Regions from separate parts of the Planococcus sp. YIM B11945 genome, predicted to be linked through region 1. Evidence: riboswitches for the same ligand, from Rfam matches in the RefSeq annotation. Region 1 holds a riboswitch; each other region holds the start of a gene.
The links. A riboswitch is a leader RNA that binds a small molecule or an ion and turns the genes downstream of it on or off. The one in region 1 is predicted to bind S-adenosylmethionine.

Region 1 (4,412 bases):
ATGAAAACGTATCGCCTGGCCAGGCATATTTGCTTGAAGAAGCACTGAAACTGAACAACCAGCCGCACGAAACATGGTATTTCCCGGATTATACCCACTTTTTCCCGCCAGCGGCAAACCGCCGGACAGTCCGGGCGGCAGCGGAATGGATGCGGAGGCACGAGTGAAGTTCTTCAGCATCAACATGATTTTCCAATAAACTTTGAAAAAACCCTGTATCAGCAAAAGCGATACAGGGTTTTAAATCGTTTCTTATAAGTTTAAGATGGGTACTATAAGTTTTAGTTTTGAACAGGTCCGCCTTGTACAGCGATTTCAGGCGCGACAGTTCCGAACTTCTTGAAGTTTTCTTGGAATTGGCGAGCAAGATCTTGTGCTTTTTGGTCGTATGCTTCTTTGTCAGCCCAAGCTTTTCGTGGAGTCAATACTTCGGTCGGAACTCCAGGAACTTCTTTCGGGATTTCAAAGCCGAAAATCTCTTCTTTTTCCGTTTCAATATTGTTTAGCTCACCGTGGATTGCCGCACGCACCATTGTGCGTGTGTAAGACAATTTCATGCGGTTTCCGACGCCGTATTCGCCGCCAGTCCAGCCCGTGTTGACAAGGAAGACTTGGACGCCGTGCTCGTCGATTTTTTTGCCAAGCATTTCAGCGTAAACTGTTGCATGCAATGGAAGGAAAGGCGATCCGAAGCAAGTTGAGAACGTTGCTTCTGGAGCAGTGATGCCGCGCTCAGTTCCAGCAAGTTTAGATGTATAGCCGCTCAGGAAGTGGTACATCGCTTGTTCTTTCGTCAAATGGCTGATCGGAGGCAATACACCGAATGCGTCTGCAGTCAAGAAGACGATTGTTTTTGGATGTCCTGCAACTGAAGGGTCGACGATATTGTCGATTGCTTGAATTGGGTAAGCCGCACGCGTGTTTTCTGTCAATGAACCGTCTGCGTAATCCGGAATGCGTGTTTCTGGATCCACGACCACGTTTTCAAGAACCGATCCGAAACGGATGGCATCGTAAATTTGCGGTTCGTGTTCACGCGTCAAATTGATTGTTTTCGCGTAGCAGCCGCCTTCGATATTGAAGACGCCGTTGTCTGACCAGCCGTGCTCGTCGTCGCCGATCAATTTGCGGTTTTCGTCAGCAGATAGCGTCGTTTTTCCAGTGCCCGAAAGGCCGAAGAACAACGTAACGTCTCCTTCAGGGCCAACGTTTGCTGAGCAGTGCATTGGAAGAATGCCTTTTTCAGGCAAAATATGGTTCATAATAGAGAAGATCGATTTTTTCATTTCACCGGCATACTCCGTGCCGCCAATCAAAATGATGCGTTTTTCCATCGAAACGATGATAAACGTCTCAGAATCCGTGCCATCTACTGCTGGGTCCGCATGGAAGGTAGGGGCATAAACAACCGTAAAGTCTGCTTGATGTGCCGCCAGTTCTTCTGCATTCGGACGAATAAACAATTGATGAGCGAATAAATTATGCCATGCATATTCGTTGATTGTTTGAATAGAAAGGCGAGATTGGTGATCAGCTCCGGCAAACCCTTTAAAGACATATAAAGCATCTTTTTGTTTCAAGTGATTGATGACTTTCGTATAAAGGTTTTCAAAAATCTCAGAAGAAATTGGGCGGTTGACATTGCCCCAATCCACTTTGTTTTTCGTAATCTCCTCTTCTACGATATACTTGTCTTTAGGAGAACGTCCTGTGTATTTTCCTGTTTCAGCTTTGACAGCTCCATCAACGGTTAAAACCGCTTCACCGCGTGATGTTGCTTCTTCTACTAATTGAGGAACAGATAATTGAATGCGTACGTTAGGGCCATTCAATAAATCATTCAGGCCGCTTGCGAAGTTCACTGTATTCATATATATGTACCTTCCTTTTCGTGTATTCCCATGGAAATGGGGAGGAAATAGATTCGAAGATTAGTATAACACATTGTGCCCAATAGTCTATACTAATAGCTGCGGCAAATGCAAAATTTCCAATTCGTACATAATCCTTTATAAATAATAAAAGTTTTTGCTATTAAAAGATAGGAAATGCGAAAAAAAGTTGACATGAACTTGCACATTAAGTAAGATGGAAAATTGAACGGATACTCTTATTCCGAGCTGGTGGAGGGGGCAGGCCCTATGAAACCCGGCAACCTGCTGCAGGTGCAGCGAAGGTGCCAAACCTGAAACAAGGTGCAAAGTCCTTGGATGATAAGAGTGAAAGGTGCTTATGATGATTTTCCCTTTCCTTATGAACTAAAAGGAAGGGATTTTTTTGTGCAAATGCCCTTTATCCTCGTGTATAAAGGCCACAACGGCTTGAAGTCCATTTCAAATGGGCTTGACATGGGAAATGAGTATCAGATCAATTTCGGGAGCAATCTCGCAGGATATAAGGAGGAATACACATTTTGAAAAACCGTCGATTATTTACTTCAGAATCAGTAACAGAGGGCCATCCGGATAAAATCTGTGACCAAATCTCAGATGCCATCTTGGATGCGATTTTAACAGAAGATCCAAATGCTCGCGTAGCATGCGAAACAACTGTAACGACAGGGCTTGTCCTTGTAGCGGGAGAAATTACAACATCTACATATGTTGATATTCCGAAAGTCGTGCGTGAAACTGTCCGCGAAATCGGCTACACACGTGCAAAATATGGCTTTGACTCTGAAACAAGCGCAGTCTTGACTTCTATCGATGAGCAATCGCCTGATATCGCTGCTGGAGTTAACGTAGCGCTTGAATCGCGCGATGGACAAATGACTGATAAGGAACTGGACGATATCGGTGCAGGAGACCAAGGCCTCATGTTCGGTTTCGCTTGCAATGAAACAGAAGAATTGATGCCATTGCCGATTTCATTGGCCCATAAATTGGCGCGCCGTTTGGCAGAAGTGCGCAAAGAAGAAATTCTTCCTTACTTGCGCCCGGACGGCAAAACGCAAGTGACGATTGAATACGATGAAAACAACAAACCGCTTCGCGTGGATACGATTGTTATCTCTACTCAGCATCACCCAGAAGTGACGCTTGAGCAAATTCAGCGCAACATCAAGGAATATGTCATCAACGAAGTGGTGCCAGCGGAATTGATGGATGCAGAAACAAAATACTTCATCAATCCAACTGGACGTTTTGTTATTGGCGGACCACAAGGGGATGCGGGATTGACTGGCCGCAAAATCATCGTTGACACATATGGCGGTTACGCGCGCCACGGCGGCGGTGCTTTCTCTGGGAAAGACGCAACAAAAGTTGACCGTTCAGCTGCATACGCTGCGCGCTATGTTGCGAAAAACATTGTAGCTGCAGGACTTGCAGACCGTTGTGAAGTGCAATTGGCTTACGCAATCGGCGTTGCTCATCCGGTATCATTAGCATTCGATACATTCGGAACTGGCAAAGTCAGCGAAGAAACGTTGATCGATCTTGTCCGTGCAAACTTCGACTTGCGCCCGGCAGGCATCATCAAAATGCTTGACTTGCGCCGCCCGATCTACAAACAAACTGCAGCGTATGGCCACTTTGGCCGCACAGATGTAGATCTTCCATGGGAACGCACTGACAAAGCCGATTTGTTGAAAGAGCAAGCAGGCGTTTAATAGCAACTAGAAAAGACGATTCGGCATTTAGCTGAATCGTCTTTTTTGATTTACTGGCAATTGAATTTTGTTAGTTCTAAAGGTATGATTAATTTATTCGAATAAAAGACTAAAAATTCTAATAATAAAAATGAGAGAATATTCCTAGCGAAAATGCCTGTAATTTATTCACTGGCTGCCGAAGTTTTTGGCTGTTGCAACGATTTATAATAAGCGCCTTTTTCGGCGTACTCCCGGACGATTCGCTCCATGTCTTGTACATCATCTTCGCGGAGCTCGCGTACCACTTTGGCAGGGCGGCCAACTGCCAGCATGCCGGGCGGGATAACTTTGCCGGGCGGCACTAAACTGCCGGCGCCGATAAATGCGCCTTCACCGATTTCAGCACCGTCCATAATAATGGAGGACATGCCGATCAAAGCACCTTTTCGGATGGTGCAGCTATGGAGCATCGCTTGATGGCCGATGGTGACGTTGTCTTCAATCAATAAGGTTTTGCCCGGGCTTTGGTGAAGCACGCTCAAATCCTGGATGCTGACTTTTTTTCCGATAATCGTGGGGGCGACGTCACCGCGGATTACGGTGTTAAACCAAACCGATGACTCGGCTCCAATTGTCACGTCGCCTGTAATGGTGGCATAATCGGCAATAAAAACAGTAGGATCAATGGAAGGCTGTTTGTCTTTGAATGGATAGATCATAAAAAAACTCCTTTTAAAAGATGAACTTTTATTTAATCTTATCAAAACTAGGGTAAAGGTCAAACAGAGACAGTTCCGGCAATGCAGGGAAGGGAGGCGCG
Region 2 (4,412 bases), on a different contig from region 1:
CGCTCCGTAATAATTGCCGTGATCAAATGGTTTGGTGTGACATCAAAAGCCGGATTGTATACTTTGGTGTTCAACGGTGTTACCGGTGCCCCGTTAATATAGATGATTTCGTCCGGGTGCCGTTCTTCGATTAAGATGTTTTTTCCGTCTTCGATTGACAAATCAAACGTTGAGGCCGGGGCAGCAACATAAAACGGAATTTGATAAGCAGCAGCAAGCAACGCCAAATTCAATGTGCCGATTTTATTGGCTGTATCCCCGTTTGCCGCTATGCGATCTGCCCCCACAATGATTGCTTCCACGCCTTTGACTCCAATGGTATGGGCAGCCATGCTGTCAGTGATTAATGTGACATCCACACCAGACTGCTGGAGTTCCCAAACCGTCAGGCGTGCGCCTTGGAACACCGGCCGGGTTTCACAAGCAAACACTTCAAACTGTTTGCCTCGTTCGCTGCCTAAGTGAAACGGGGCCAACGCAGTTCCGTATTTCGCCGTTGCAATGGAACCGGCGTTGCAAATCGTCATGACTTTTGTCTGTTCTTCTAACAAAGACAATGCATATTCTCCAATGCGGCGGCATGATGCTTCGTCTTCTTTATGAATGCTGATAGCTTCTTTTATTAGCTGCACTTTCGCTTCTTCGACGCTTTTCGCCTGTTGAATAGCTAAAAGCAGACGGTCAAGCGCCCAGACAAGATTGACGGCAGTCGGCCGCGATTCACCCAGATAAGCAGCGTCATTTTTCACGAGCAGTTGAAACGTATTTAAGCTACCCGTTGCATGGTGCTGTGCTGCTTGCGCTAAACCATACGCGGCGGCAATTCCGATAGCTGGCGCCCCGCGTACTTTTAATGTGATAATGGCCTCGTAAACGTCCTCGATGGTTTCCAATTCCACATAGTCGATCAGGTGGGGCAGCTTTTGCTGGTCCAGTATCGTCAATTGCTGGTTTTCCCATTTGATGGATAATGGAATCGTCATTGGCTTTTCTCCTCAAGCAGTGCAAGAACTGCAGAAATTGATAAAAGTTCACTGCGCTGCAAAATCAACGCTTCGCCAATCCTCAATGTTTGTTTTTTTAACTCGATGCGCCGTTCAGCATCTTCAATGCCATCCAAATCTTTTACATGCGCCAACCCGATGGTGCGGCGGATCATCTCACAGCCTGCAAAACCAATGGCATCCCGGAATATTTTCTCCACTACGCACTCCTTATATCCTGCTGTATCTTTAAACGACTGGGCAGCTTGTTCATCCCAAAGCTCTGAAAAACGGTCCACAAACACCGTCCACGTCTGTTTGATATGGTTGAGGATTATGCTTCGCCCTTCACCTTCTCGCGTCACCGATTGAACCATTAAATTCGCCAAAAACAACCCGATATCAAAGCCAATCGGACCATAAAAAGCAAATTCGGGATCGATGACTTTCGTCTCCGTTTCACTGGCGAAAATGCTTCCCGTGTGAAGATCCCCGTGCAAAAGCGCTTCCGCTTCTGTCAAAAAGCTAGTCTTTAATTTTGCGGCTTCCAATTTAAGCGGCCCGTTGTTCCAGATCGCTTCCACTTCTCCTCGAATTTTCGGTTCGAAATCATTGGTCTCATGATCGAAGAAAGGATCGGTAAAAATGAGATCTTCTGTGATTTTGCACAGTTCCGGGTTGGAAAATTCAACGGCCAGCCGCTTTTTGTCAAAAGGGTGCAACGCGAAATCCGAAGTGTGAAACAACGTTTGCGCTAAATATATTCCGATGTCTTTGGCTAGATGTGGATAAGTTTCCCCTTGGATGAGCCCTTCTCGCACAATCGTCAAATGCGACAGATCTTCCATGACAGTGACCGCCAGTTCGTCGTTCGTTGCGTACACAACCGGCACTAATCCCGGCGCCAATTCGCCGTGTTTTGCAAGGGCGTTTGCTTCAATGGCTGCGCGTTTTAACGTCAGCGGCCAACTTTCGCCGACAACTTTGGCATAAGGCAATGCTTGCTTAATGATCAGCCCATTGCCGTTCTCGCTATCGGTAATTTTGAATACGTAATTTAAATTGCCGTCGCCGATTTCCCGGCTTGTTAGTTCGGCTCCTTCTGGAAAAAAGGTTAATTTTTGCGCCAATGCGATTGCGCTTGTATCGGTTAACGCTTTATATGAATTGGTTAATAAAGTGGTCATCGTCATCTCCCTTTCATGGACAAAATAAAAAGCCTCTTTCATAAGAAAGAGGCGCAGAATAAGAGATTCTTTACCTCTTATCTTTCAGAGAATGTCGTCTCTGATGGAATTAGCACCGTGCCTTGCGGGATTTTCATCCCGGCGCAAAAGCGCCCCGTCTCACAACGGTATTACGGTCGGTTGCTGGGCGTCATCGGGCCAATATCCCTCTGCCAGCTCTTGATAAGAGTATGCATTGCATGAATTTTTAGTGGTTATGGTTCGAATTGAATACTAGCACGATTCAAAATAGCGTGTCAACTTCTTTTTTTCTGTAAATAGCCAATTGACAGATTTCCCGATGCGTGGAATAATCGAACTACTTTGTTGCAAGCCAATTGAATATTTTCTTATTTAGAGCAGGTGGAGGGACAAGCCCTATGATGCCCGGCAACCGGTCCAACAGTGGACACGGTGCTAATTCTTGCAGCCAATCGGCTGAGAAATAAGAAGTTGTTAAGTTTTTAACCTCTTCTTATTTGAAGAGGTTTTTATTTTTTTGTAGGAGTGTGAAAGGGATGGGCGGAGCAATTGCTACGTATCAGCTTTATGGGCAAGCAGGATCGTTTGAGAAAAAAGCGGAAGGCATCGCATTAGGTCTCACGGTTGGATCTTGGACCGATTTGCCTTTGCTTGAACAGCAGCAGCTAAGACAACACAAAGGATCCGTCATTTCCGTGGCGGAGTTTGAAAATATCCGGCATCCAGAAAAGCCGGAACAAATGAAAGCCGAAGTGAAGATCGCGTACCCAAGCGCCAATTTTTCTCCAGATATTCCGGCTATTTTAACGACTGTTTTCGGCAAATTGTCGCTTGACGGTGAAGTGAAGCTGCTGGATTTGGAATTTGAGGAAGAGCTTCTCTCCCACTTTCCGGGTCCGCGATTTGGCATTAAAGGCATACGGGGCTTGCTTGGGGTTGAAGGGCGCCCGCTCGTGATGAGCATTTTCAAAGGCGTCATCGGCCGCGACCTCGAGTATTTGTCCACGCAGCTCCGCCAGCAAGCACTCGGCGGCGTCGACCTTGTCAAAGACGATGAAATTCTGTTTGAAAATCTATTGACGCCTTTTGAAAAAAGAATTGCCGCCGGAAAAGAAGTGCTTCGCCAAGTATACGAAGAGACCGGGCACCGCACGCTATACGCTGCCAATTTAACCGGGAGGACTTCCGGTTTGAGAGAAAAAGCCCAAAGAGCGCGCGAACTTGGCGCGGATGCTTTGTTATTTAATGTCCACGCATACGGGTTTGACGTATTGCAGGAGTTGGCCGAAGATGACAGCATCGGCTTGCCGCTTATGGCCCATCCTGCTTTTAGCGGCGCTTTTACTTCATCGCCTTTCTACGGAGTTGCCACACCGCTTGCTCTCGGCAAACTGACGCGTTATGCAGGCGCGGATTTTTCTTTGTTTCCCTCACCTTACGGCAGTGTCGCCTTGGAAAAGTCAGCCGCTTTGTCGCTAGGCCAGGAACTAACAAAAGACAGCAGCGTCAAACGGACATTTCCGGTGCCTTCAGCCGGCATCCATCCGGGTCTTGTGCCATTGCTACTTAACGATTACGGCATTGATAGCGTCATCAACGCAGGCGGCGGCGTCCACGGACATCCTGCAGGTGCTGCAGGCGGCGCGCTTGCTTTTAGGCAGGCCGTTGATGCGGTCTTGAACGGAATCGATTTAGCTGAAGCGGCAGAACACCATCCGGAATTAAAAATGGCACTTGAGTTATGGGGGTAACCACGTTGAAAAAACCAATTATTTTTTGTGATTTTGATGGCACCATCACCAATGGCGACAACATCCATGCCATTATGAGCCGATTTGCCTCAACTGAATGGAATGTCATCAAAGAAGAGATTTTAGATCAAAAACTCTCCATACGTGAGGGTATTGCAAAGATGTTCTCACTCCTGCCAGCCAGCGCAAAAGACGATATTACTTCATTTGTCATGAGCCAAGCGCAGATTCGTGAAGGCTTTGCCGACTTTGTTGCCTATACGAAAAAACACGACATCCCGCTTTACATTGTCAGCGGGGGCATCGACTTTTTCGTCCGCCCAATACTCGAGCCCTTTGGGCCATTCGCCGGAATTTATTGCAACGAAGCGGATTTTTCGGGAGATGCGATCCAGATCCATTATCCGCATGGATGTGACGCTACTTGCACGAGCCAAGGCTGCGGCTGCTGCAAGCCATCTGTCATCCGC
Region 3 (4,412 bases), on a different contig from region 1:
AAAAAAGCTTTATTTTTCCGTATGCGGCAATTTTGGTATTGCTGGCAATCGTCATTTCCGATTATCAGCTTCGCTTAAACGCACTAAGTCTTGGATTGCTTGTTTCGTTTATTATGATTCTGGGTCGGCAATTGCTCATTATCCGCACAAACGAAAAGCTCATGGATGAATTTAAATACTTGGCTTATCACGATTCGTTGACGGGGTTAAACAACCGGATTTCCTTCCAAAAAGAAATTGAAAAAGCCATTGCTGGCGCCAAGGATCAGAACATGGCGTTGGTGCTCATTGATTTGGACCGTTTTAAAGTGATCAATGATACACTCGGCCATTATGTCGGCGACCAAGTGTTGATAAAAGCAGCAGCGCGGCTGAAAAAAGCATCCCCTCCCTCTTCTGCCTTATTCCGGTTGGGCGGCGATGAATTTGTCATTATTCTTCCGGATTCCAAAGAAGAGGATTGCCTTCAATTGGCAGATGCTATTGTCCGGAGCTTTCAGGAGTCTTTGGCGATCAATGGCTATGACATCAACGTAACGCCAAGCATCGGGATCAGCATTTATCCGGAAAACGGAAAAACAAGCGAAAACTTGTTCAAAAATGCGGATGCGGCTATGTATTTGTCAAAAGAAAACGGCAAAAACCGCTATAGTTTCTATAATACTGAACTCCATAAATCGATGACCCGCAAAATGATTATCGAGACTGAGCTGAGAAAAGCCATCGCTAAAGACGAATTTTCGCTTTTCTACCAGCCGAAAGTCGATATGCAAACCCAAGAAATGATTGGCATGGAAGCTTTGCTGCGCTGGCACCACCCGGAACTGGGTTCAGTCTCTCCAGCGGAATTTATTCCCATCGCCGAAGAAACAGGGCAAATCGTTCCCATCGGGTCTTGGGTATTAAGAACAGCGTGTCTGCAAAATAAAACATGGCAAGACAAAGGCTTAGCGCCATTATGTGTTTCCGTAAACGTCTCTGCTCTTCAATTTCAGCAAGAAGATTTTCTAAAAACGGTAAGCCTTGCTTTAGAAGAATCGCAGCTCGATGCGAGTTTTCTCGAGTTGGAAATTACCGAAAGCATCATGAAAAATATTAAAGAAAGCATTGAAATCACGGAATGCTTGCGGGCAATGCGGGTGAAGATTTCCATTGATGATTTCGGAACGGGCTATTCTTCTTTGCATATCCTTCCCAAATTGCCGATCCATACGATCAAAATCGATAAGTCGTTTATTGATGACATCGAACAAAAAGATCATCAATTGATGATGAAAGCCATCATCGACCTCGGCTTGACCTTGAAATTAAACGTCATCGCCGAAGGGATTGAAAATGAAGGGCAAATGAACATTCTGCTGGAAAATAAATGCCGCTTCGGGCAAGGCTATTTGTTCTCAAAACCCGTGCCGGCAGAAGCATTCGAATACCTTCTTCCGCTGAAAAAAGCGCCCATTTCCAATTAATCAAAAGAGCTGTTCCAAAGTCAGAATATCCGGCTTTGGGCAGCTCTTTTTTCACTAAACCAATTGCCCTTCCGCTTGCCGGACTTTTTGCAGCGCTTGTTTGATATCTTCCAGTAAATCATCTGAATGCTCCAAGCCGACCGACAATCTCAACAAGCCGTCTGTTATGCCCCGCTTCTCACGCTCATCTTTCGGCATTGCAGCGTGGGACATGGTCGCAGGATATGACAAAATCGATTCGACCGCGCCTAAGCTCACTGCAAAAATGGGAATACGCAAATTGTCTTTGAAGATTCGCGCCGCTTCTTTTGATGGCAGCCGGAAGGATAAAACCGCGCCAAATCCTTTTGCCTGACGAATGTGAATGGGATGTCCCGGATGAAACGTAAATCCCGGGTAGTACACTTCTTCAATCACTGGCTGCTGATGCAAAAATTCCGCTATTGCTTGTGCCGATTCGGATGATTGCTTTAAACGTGTTCCCAAGGTCTTTATACCTTGAATCAATGTATAACAATCTTGTGCTCCTAACACAGCACCGAACGAGTTCTGGATAAACGCCAGCCGCTTGCCCAGTTCTTCGTCTTTGGTGACGGCGAGCCCCGCGGTAATGTCGCTATGGCCGGACAAGAATTTCGTGGCACTGTGAAGCACAAGATCTGCGCCAAGCGCCAGCGGGTTTTGATAAAGCGGCGTCATGAAGGTATTGTCGACAAACGTCAAGCAATCGTTCGCTTTTGCCAGTTTCGCTGCAATTTCAATATCGGTGATGTTCATCGTCGGATTGGACGGAGTTTCAATGTACACCACTTTTGTGTTCGGCTGGATTGCTTCGGCCATTTCGCCGAGATCGGTCATGTTGACAAACGTGTATGCGATGCCGAATTTATTCAAAACTTCCGTGACAAAGCGGTACGTCCCGCCGTAAACATCTTCTGAAATGAGCACGTGATCGCCTTTTGACAGCAGCATGAAAGCGGAAGAAATCGCCGCCATGCCGGAAGCGAATGCAAAACCGCGCGTGCCCCCTTCAAGTTTCGCTATGGTTTCTTCCAGCGCCAGCCGCGTCGGGTTGCCCGAACGGCTGTAGTCGAACGGGCCGAATTCGTCAAAACTTTCCTGATGGAACGTGGATGATAAGTAAATCGGAACGTTCACCGCCCCAGTTTGTTTGTCCACTCCAGCTGCATGGATAAATGCCGTCTCCAAATGATCTCCCATATTAAAAACCTCCTTCAAAATAAAAACAGGGCTTTTCTCCAAAAAAGAAGAAAGGCCCTGTTTAAGAAACACCATCTTCTCATCTTTTAGGCAATTGCCTATTGGAATTAGCACCGTGCCCAAAGGCTGGTTGCTGAGACTTCACAGGGCCAAATCCCTCCGTCTCTCTTGATAAGAAATAATTGTATGAAGTTGATATTGCTGAATGTTTTATATACTAACGCATTTTTCTGAAAATGGCAAGGTGCATTTTTTACGTTCCGCAATATGTTCGGTAAGGGCCGTCTGGTGAATCCGGAAGATCGGCGTATTCTTCTTGCTCAATTGAATGGGCATAAGGATCCTTTAACACGGCCAACAGGTTTTCCATCACGCTGTAATCATTCTGGAATTCCGCAGCAGCAAGAGCTGCTTCGACCCGGTGGTTGCGCGGAATGACGGCCGGGTTGCTGGCCCGCATTAATTGCATAGATGCCTCGCTCGATTCCGTTTGTCTTTCGCGCCGCGTCTCCCAAATTCCCCGCCATTCAATGAATTCGGCCGCTTCGAATAGTTTGGCATCCCGCACGCGCCCGGTCGTCAACGCAAGGAACGTGTTCGTATAATCCGCTTTGTGCTGTTCCATTAAAATCAACAGTTTGTCGATCAATGTTTCGTCTTCTTGTTCTTCATTGAACAAACCGAGCTTTTTCCGCATCCCGGACAGCCAAAGCGACTGCTGCAGCTCAATGTATGCAGACAGTTCTTGCTGGGCCATTTCAATCGCCTCTTCTTGCTGGTTGTGAAGAAGCGGCAGCAAGGATTCGGCGAAGCGCGCCAAATTCCAGCCTGCAATCATCGGCTGGTTGCCATAGGCATAGCGTCCGCCGTGGTCAATCGAACTGAATACCGCTTTCGGGCTGTAAACGTCCATAAACGCACACGGGCCGTAATCGATCGTCTCTCCGCTGATCGCCATGTTGTCAGTATTCATCACACCGTGGATAAAGCCTGCTAACTGCCATTTAGCAATCAAAGAGGCTTGGCGTTTGGCGACTTCTTGGAATAAAGCAAGGTAACGGTTGTCAGCTTCTTTCGCTTCAGGAAAATAGCGTTCTATCGCATAATCAGCCAACGCTTTGAGTTCTTCTACTGTGCCGAAATTCCGAATGTATTGAAACGTGCCAACGCGCAGGTGGCTTGCAGCGATACGCGTCATGACAGCACCCGGCAGGCGGGTTTCACGTAGTATGGCTTCGCCTGTTTCAATGACGGCCAAACTGCGGGTCGTTGGAATGCCAAGGCCGTGCATCGCTTCACTGATGATATATTCGCGCAGCATTGGCCGAAGCGCAGCACGGCCGTCTCCTCCGCGTGAATACGGCGTCCGTCCCGACCCTTTCAGCTGGATGTCGAAACGTTCGCCGCTTGGCGTGATTTGTTCGCCATACAACAAGGCTCGGCCATCGCCTAGCATTGTAAACGAGCCGAATTGATGTCCGGCATACGCTTGGGCAAGCGGCTGGCCGCCTTCTGGCACTTCGTTGCCTGCCAGCACGGACACCCCGTATTCGCTTGCCAATGCTTCGCTGTTCAATCCAAGTGATTCGGCTAATGGACGGTTGAGGACGGCAAGCTTCGGTGAAGGCACGGGGTTTACGTCGATGCGGCTATATAAGGTTTCCGGCAGACTGGAGTAGCTATGTTCCAAGTTCCAGCCGATTTCGGTTTTTTCCGTTTTCTTCG
Region 4 (4,412 bases), on a different contig from region 1:
TCAAATCATCCGGATTTTCCAAGCCGACCGATAAACGGATCAATTCTTCTGTCACGCCGGACAACTCCAATTCTTCTTTTTGCAATTGCTGGTGCGTCGTGGAGGCCGGATGGATAATTAACGATTTGGCGTCGCCGACATTTGCAACATGCGACCATAGCGCAACGCTGTCAATAACTTTCCGCCCTGCTTCCCGTCCGCCTTTCACGCCGAAATTGACGATTGAACCGAAGGTATCTTTCAAGTACTTTTGTGCCAACCCGTGAGACGGATGGTCTTCAAAGCCGATGTAGTTGACCCATTCCACTTGCGGATGTTCTTTTAAAAATCCGGCTACTTTTAGGGCGTTGCTGCTGTGCTTCGGCAAGCGGAGGTGCAGTGTTTCAAGTCCCTGCAAAAATGCATGGGCGCTTTCCGGGCTTAACGACGGTCCAAAATCCCGAAGCAATTGGACGCGCAGTTTGGTAGCGAACGCTGCTTCTGGCACATCAATTCCATACCGGATGCCGTGGTAGCTTTCGTCGGGCTCTGTGTAGTTCGGGAAACGCGAACTATTCCAATCAAATTTGCCTGCGTCTACCGCAATTCCACCGATTGTTGTGCCATGCCCCCCGATCCATTTTGTCGCCGAATGAATGATCACGTCTGCTCCAAACTCAATCGGATTGCTGCCGAATGGCGAGGCAAACGTATTGTCGATCAATAATGGAATGCCATTTTCATGGGCAATCACCGCCACTTTTTCCACATCAAACACATTCAAGCTCGGGTTGCCGATGATTTCTCCAAAGACCGCTTTTGTTTTATCGGTGATTGCCGCCCGGAAGTTCTCCGGGTCCGTCGCATCCACAAACTTCACGGTAATGCCGTAGCGCGGCAATGTATTAGCGAATAAATTATACGTTCCGCCGTATAAATTGCTGTCCGCGACTACTTCGTCACCCGCTTCGGCAATATTCAAAATCGAAAACGCGATCGCCGCCATCCCTGAAGCCAGTGCAACTGCAGCCGTTCCGCCTTCTAAAAGCGCCACCCGCTGTTCAAACACATCTACCGTCGGGTTCATGATGCGCGAGTAGATATTTCCCGTTTCTTTCAAGCCAAACAGGTTTTGTGCGTGCTCCGTGTTTTTGAAGACATAAGAAGTCGTTTTGTGAATCGGCACACCCCTTGCTCCTGTTACCGGATCCGGCTGCTGTCCCCCATGCAATAAAAGCGTTTCTGGCTGGAAATTCGTCATTGGCAATTCCTCCTAAAGTTTGTTTGATGGATGATAATGGCGAGGAGGAACAAAAAAAGCCCTCTTCGCAAAGAAGAGGGCCGTTATATACGGATTTGCCTCCTCTTATCTGCCAGACCTTTTGGGATCTGTAGGATTTAGCACCTTCTCAAGCTGATCGCTTGCCGGTTGCCGGGCATCGCAGGGCCTATTCCCTCCGCCGCTCTTGATAAGAGTATTCAGATTTAGTTTTCCATCATGTGAAGAAGTATAAAAACTATTTTTTAAAATGTCAAGTTAAATAATTAAAAATTCCGAAACTTTCTTTATTGTGGAACGTTTATACTTATGTAGAGAGAAAAGGGGGATGAAGCGTGGTTTTATGGATTGCAATTGCACTTATAGCAGGTTATTTTATTGGTTGTTTTCATGGCTCATTGGCTGCTCAGCTTTTCTCCGGCATCAACATCAAAAAAGAAGGCGTCAAAAATTCCGGCGCCTCCAATGCGGCGATCGTTCTCGGATGGAAATACGGCGCGCTTGTCGCGTTCATCGATATCCTCAAGGGCTTTGCCGCTGTAGCAGGATTGCGTCTCATCCTCGGCAGCACCGCCATGCCGGATGAAACACTTTGGACGTTATTGTTCATTGTCGGCGCTGGCGTGGTCTTTGGCCATAACTTCCCGTTCTACATGAACTTTGATGGCGGAAAAGGAACGGCGGCCGTCATCGGCGTGATGTTGGCCCTGGACTGGAAATTGGGCCTTGCCGGCGGGTTGCTGTTGGTGGCAGCCGCTTTGTCGACCGGCTATTTGGTCGTCGGCGTCCTGCTTCTTTACAGCGTCTTTATGGTCATCGCCTTTTGGCCCGCTGAAAGCATTTGGCCAATACTGACGTCTTTTGCCTTGTTTGCTATGGCCGTCTGGAAACACATTGAAAACATTATTCGGATCAAAAACGGCACTGAAACAAAAGTCTCTTCCGTCTTCAAGAAAAAACCGGCAGGCTCGAGTTGAGCACTGCCGGTTTTCTGTATCAAACACTTCTTTTTGGGCATCAATTTCCCTAAATAAAAAACTTTTTCAAAAACTCGCTTGACATATTCTCTATTTCACAATAAAGTAAAAGCACAAATCAAATACGTACATCACTTTCTTATCAAGAGAAACCGAGGGACAGGCCCTATGACGTTTCAGCAGCGGGTTCGCTTATTGCGAACACTGTGCTAACTCCTGCAAATGTGTTTTCACATTTGGAAGATGAGAATTGAGATGGTTTCATTGCGAAGCCTTCTTTTTTCTTGTGGATAAGAAAAAAGAAGGCTTTTTTTCGTTCTTTTTTTTGAAAAGAAGGATGTGCTGTAAAAAAGATTTGAAATGATTTGCATTGCTTTGAGGAGGCAGACAGATGATTCAATTTGAAGGAGTCACCAAAACCTATCAGTCAGGAAAACAGGAAATCCATGCACTTAACGGCATCGACCTGACAGTGGAAACGGGCGAAATTTTTGGTGTCATTGGTTTTAGCGGAGCTGGGAAAAGCTCGCTCATCCGTACCGTCAATTTATTGGAGCGGCCGACAAATGGCCGCGTTAAAATACACGGAAAAGATATTTCCACTTTGTCCAGCAAGGAAATCCGGAAAGTCCGAAAAGACATCGGCATGATTTTCCAGCATTTTAATTTGCTGAATTCGAAAACAGTATTCCATAATGTGGCGATGCCGCTCCTATTGGCAGGAACACCTAAAGCGGAAATCGAGAAGCAAGTAAAGAACTTGCTTGAATTTGTCGGCTTGGCCGATCAAGCTCAAAAATACCCGGACCAATTGTCAGGCGGGCAAAAGCAACGAATCGGCATTGCACGTGCTCTTGCCACCAACCCTTCTGTTCTCTTATGCGATGAAGCAACCTCGGCATTGGATCCCCAAACGACCCAATCGATTTTGGATCTTCTCCGAAAAATCAACCGAGAGTATAACATCACTATTTTGCTGATTACCCATGAAATGGGCGTGATTCGTGAAATTTGCGATAAAGTTGCTGTGCTTGAAGCTGGAAAAGTCATTGAGCAAGGCACGGTTTTTGATATTTTCACCAATCCGCAGCAGCCGACAACTCAGCGCTTTGTCCGCTCAGTGATGAACGATGAATTGCCGGAATCGCTATTAAATCAAATTCAAAGCGCAGGAAGCAACCACACCATTTACCGAATCCAGTTTAACGGCACATCGGTTGGCCGTCCGCTTATTTCTCAAGTGTCACGGGAATTTAACTTGGATCTTAATGTCTTGTTCGGGAACATTACCGAACTGCAAGGAACACCATACGGAAATTTGATTGTTGAGTTTATTGGAGAACGCACGGAAATTGATCGTGCATTGGCATCCATTCGGACAAGCGATGCCACCGTCGAGGAGGTCAAACATTATGCTAGTTGATAACGAACAAATTTTAGAAGCGTTATGGGAAACCATTTACATGACAGGCGTCTCTTTCGCTTTCTCACTCATCATCGGATTCCCGCTCGGCATTTTGCTGGTCGTGACGCGAAGAGGGCATTTGCTGCAAAACGAAGCGGTTTTCAAAGTATTGAACTTTCTCATTAATATCTTCCGTTCAATTCCATTTATCATTTTGATGGTCGCCATCATTCCCCTTACCCGGTTTATTGTCAGCACGTCAATCGGTACAACAGCCGCAATCGTCCCGCTCGTATTTTACGCCGGGCCGTATATTGCACGGCTGATCGAAAACTCGCTGCTCGAAGTGGATAAAGGCGTCATCGAAGCGGCGCAAGCAATGGGTGCTTCTCCCGGCCAAATCATTTTCCGCTTCCTCATCCCGGAAGCCCTCAGCTCGCTTGTGTTGGCGTTGACGATTGCCATCGTTGGACTTATTGGTGCCTCGGCAATGGCCGGCGCAATCGGCGGAGGCGGCCTTGGGGACTTGGCCATCACGTATGGCTATCAACGCTTCGATACGATGGTCATGGTTCTTACCGTTGCCATACTCGTTGTGCTGGTCCAAGGCGTTCAATCGCTCGGAAATATCTTATCGAAACGGGTACGACGCAGTTAAATTTTTACCTAGAACAAACTAACTTTATTGGAGGAAATAAATCATGAAAAAAATTACAGCATTTTTACTACTGGCACTAACAGCTTTGCTCTTGGCGGCATGCGGAGGCGGCGA

Region 2: another riboswitch for S-adenosylmethionine. It lies ahead of mtnK (S-methyl-5-thioribose kinase); the one in region 1 lies ahead of metK (methionine adenosyltransferase).
Region 3: another riboswitch for S-adenosylmethionine. It lies ahead of metC (cystathionine beta-lyase); the one in region 1 lies ahead of metK (methionine adenosyltransferase).
Region 4: another riboswitch for S-adenosylmethionine. It lies ahead of ACRRQV_RS08235 (methionine ABC transporter ATP-binding protein); the one in region 1 lies ahead of metK (methionine adenosyltransferase).

The regions. Positions count from the first base shown of each region.
Region 1 covers NZ_JBOZWR010000001.1:16,398-20,809, forward strand. The annotation lists gene ACRRQV_RS00190 (alpha/beta hydrolase family protein) at 1-167, shown strand, start outside; gene pckA (phosphoenolpyruvate carboxykinase (ATP)) at 282-1,871, opposite strand; SAM riboswitch class I at 2,108-2,220, shown strand; gene metK (methionine adenosyltransferase) at 2,411-3,610, shown strand; gene ACRRQV_RS00205 (gamma carbonic anhydrase) at 3,775-4,311, opposite strand.
Region 2 covers NZ_JBOZWR010000004.1:540,923-545,334, forward strand. The annotation lists gene mtnA (S-methyl-5-thioribose-1-phosphate isomerase) at 1-983, opposite strand, end outside; gene mtnK (S-methyl-5-thioribose kinase) at 980-2,170, opposite strand; SAM riboswitch class I at 2,245-2,399, opposite strand; SAM riboswitch class I at 2,557-2,661, shown strand; gene mtnW (2,3-diketo-5-methylthiopentyl-1-phosphate enolase) at 2,728-3,942, shown strand; gene ACRRQV_RS10640 (2-hydroxy-3-keto-5-methylthiopentenyl-1-phosphate phosphatase) at 3,948-4,412, shown strand, end outside.
Region 3 covers NZ_JBOZWR010000007.1:101,066-105,477, forward strand. The annotation lists gene ACRRQV_RS14000 (putative bifunctional diguanylate cyclase/phosphodiesterase) at 1-1,466, shown strand, start outside; gene metC (cystathionine beta-lyase) at 1,521-2,687, opposite strand; SAM riboswitch class I at 2,764-2,865, opposite strand; gene ACRRQV_RS14010 (protein adenylyltransferase SelO) at 2,941-4,412, opposite strand, start outside.
Region 4 covers NZ_JBOZWR010000004.1:51,084-55,495, forward strand. The annotation lists gene ACRRQV_RS08225 (O-acetylhomoserine aminocarboxypropyltransferase/cysteine synthase family protein) at 1-1,240, opposite strand, end outside; SAM riboswitch class I at 1,343-1,455, opposite strand; gene ACRRQV_RS08230 (glycerol-3-phosphate acyltransferase) at 1,594-2,235, shown strand; SAM riboswitch class I at 2,372-2,485, shown strand; gene ACRRQV_RS08235 (methionine ABC transporter ATP-binding protein) at 2,627-3,658, shown strand; gene ACRRQV_RS08240 (methionine ABC transporter permease) at 3,648-4,298, shown strand; gene ACRRQV_RS08245 (MetQ/NlpA family ABC transporter substrate-binding protein) at 4,342-4,412, shown strand, end outside.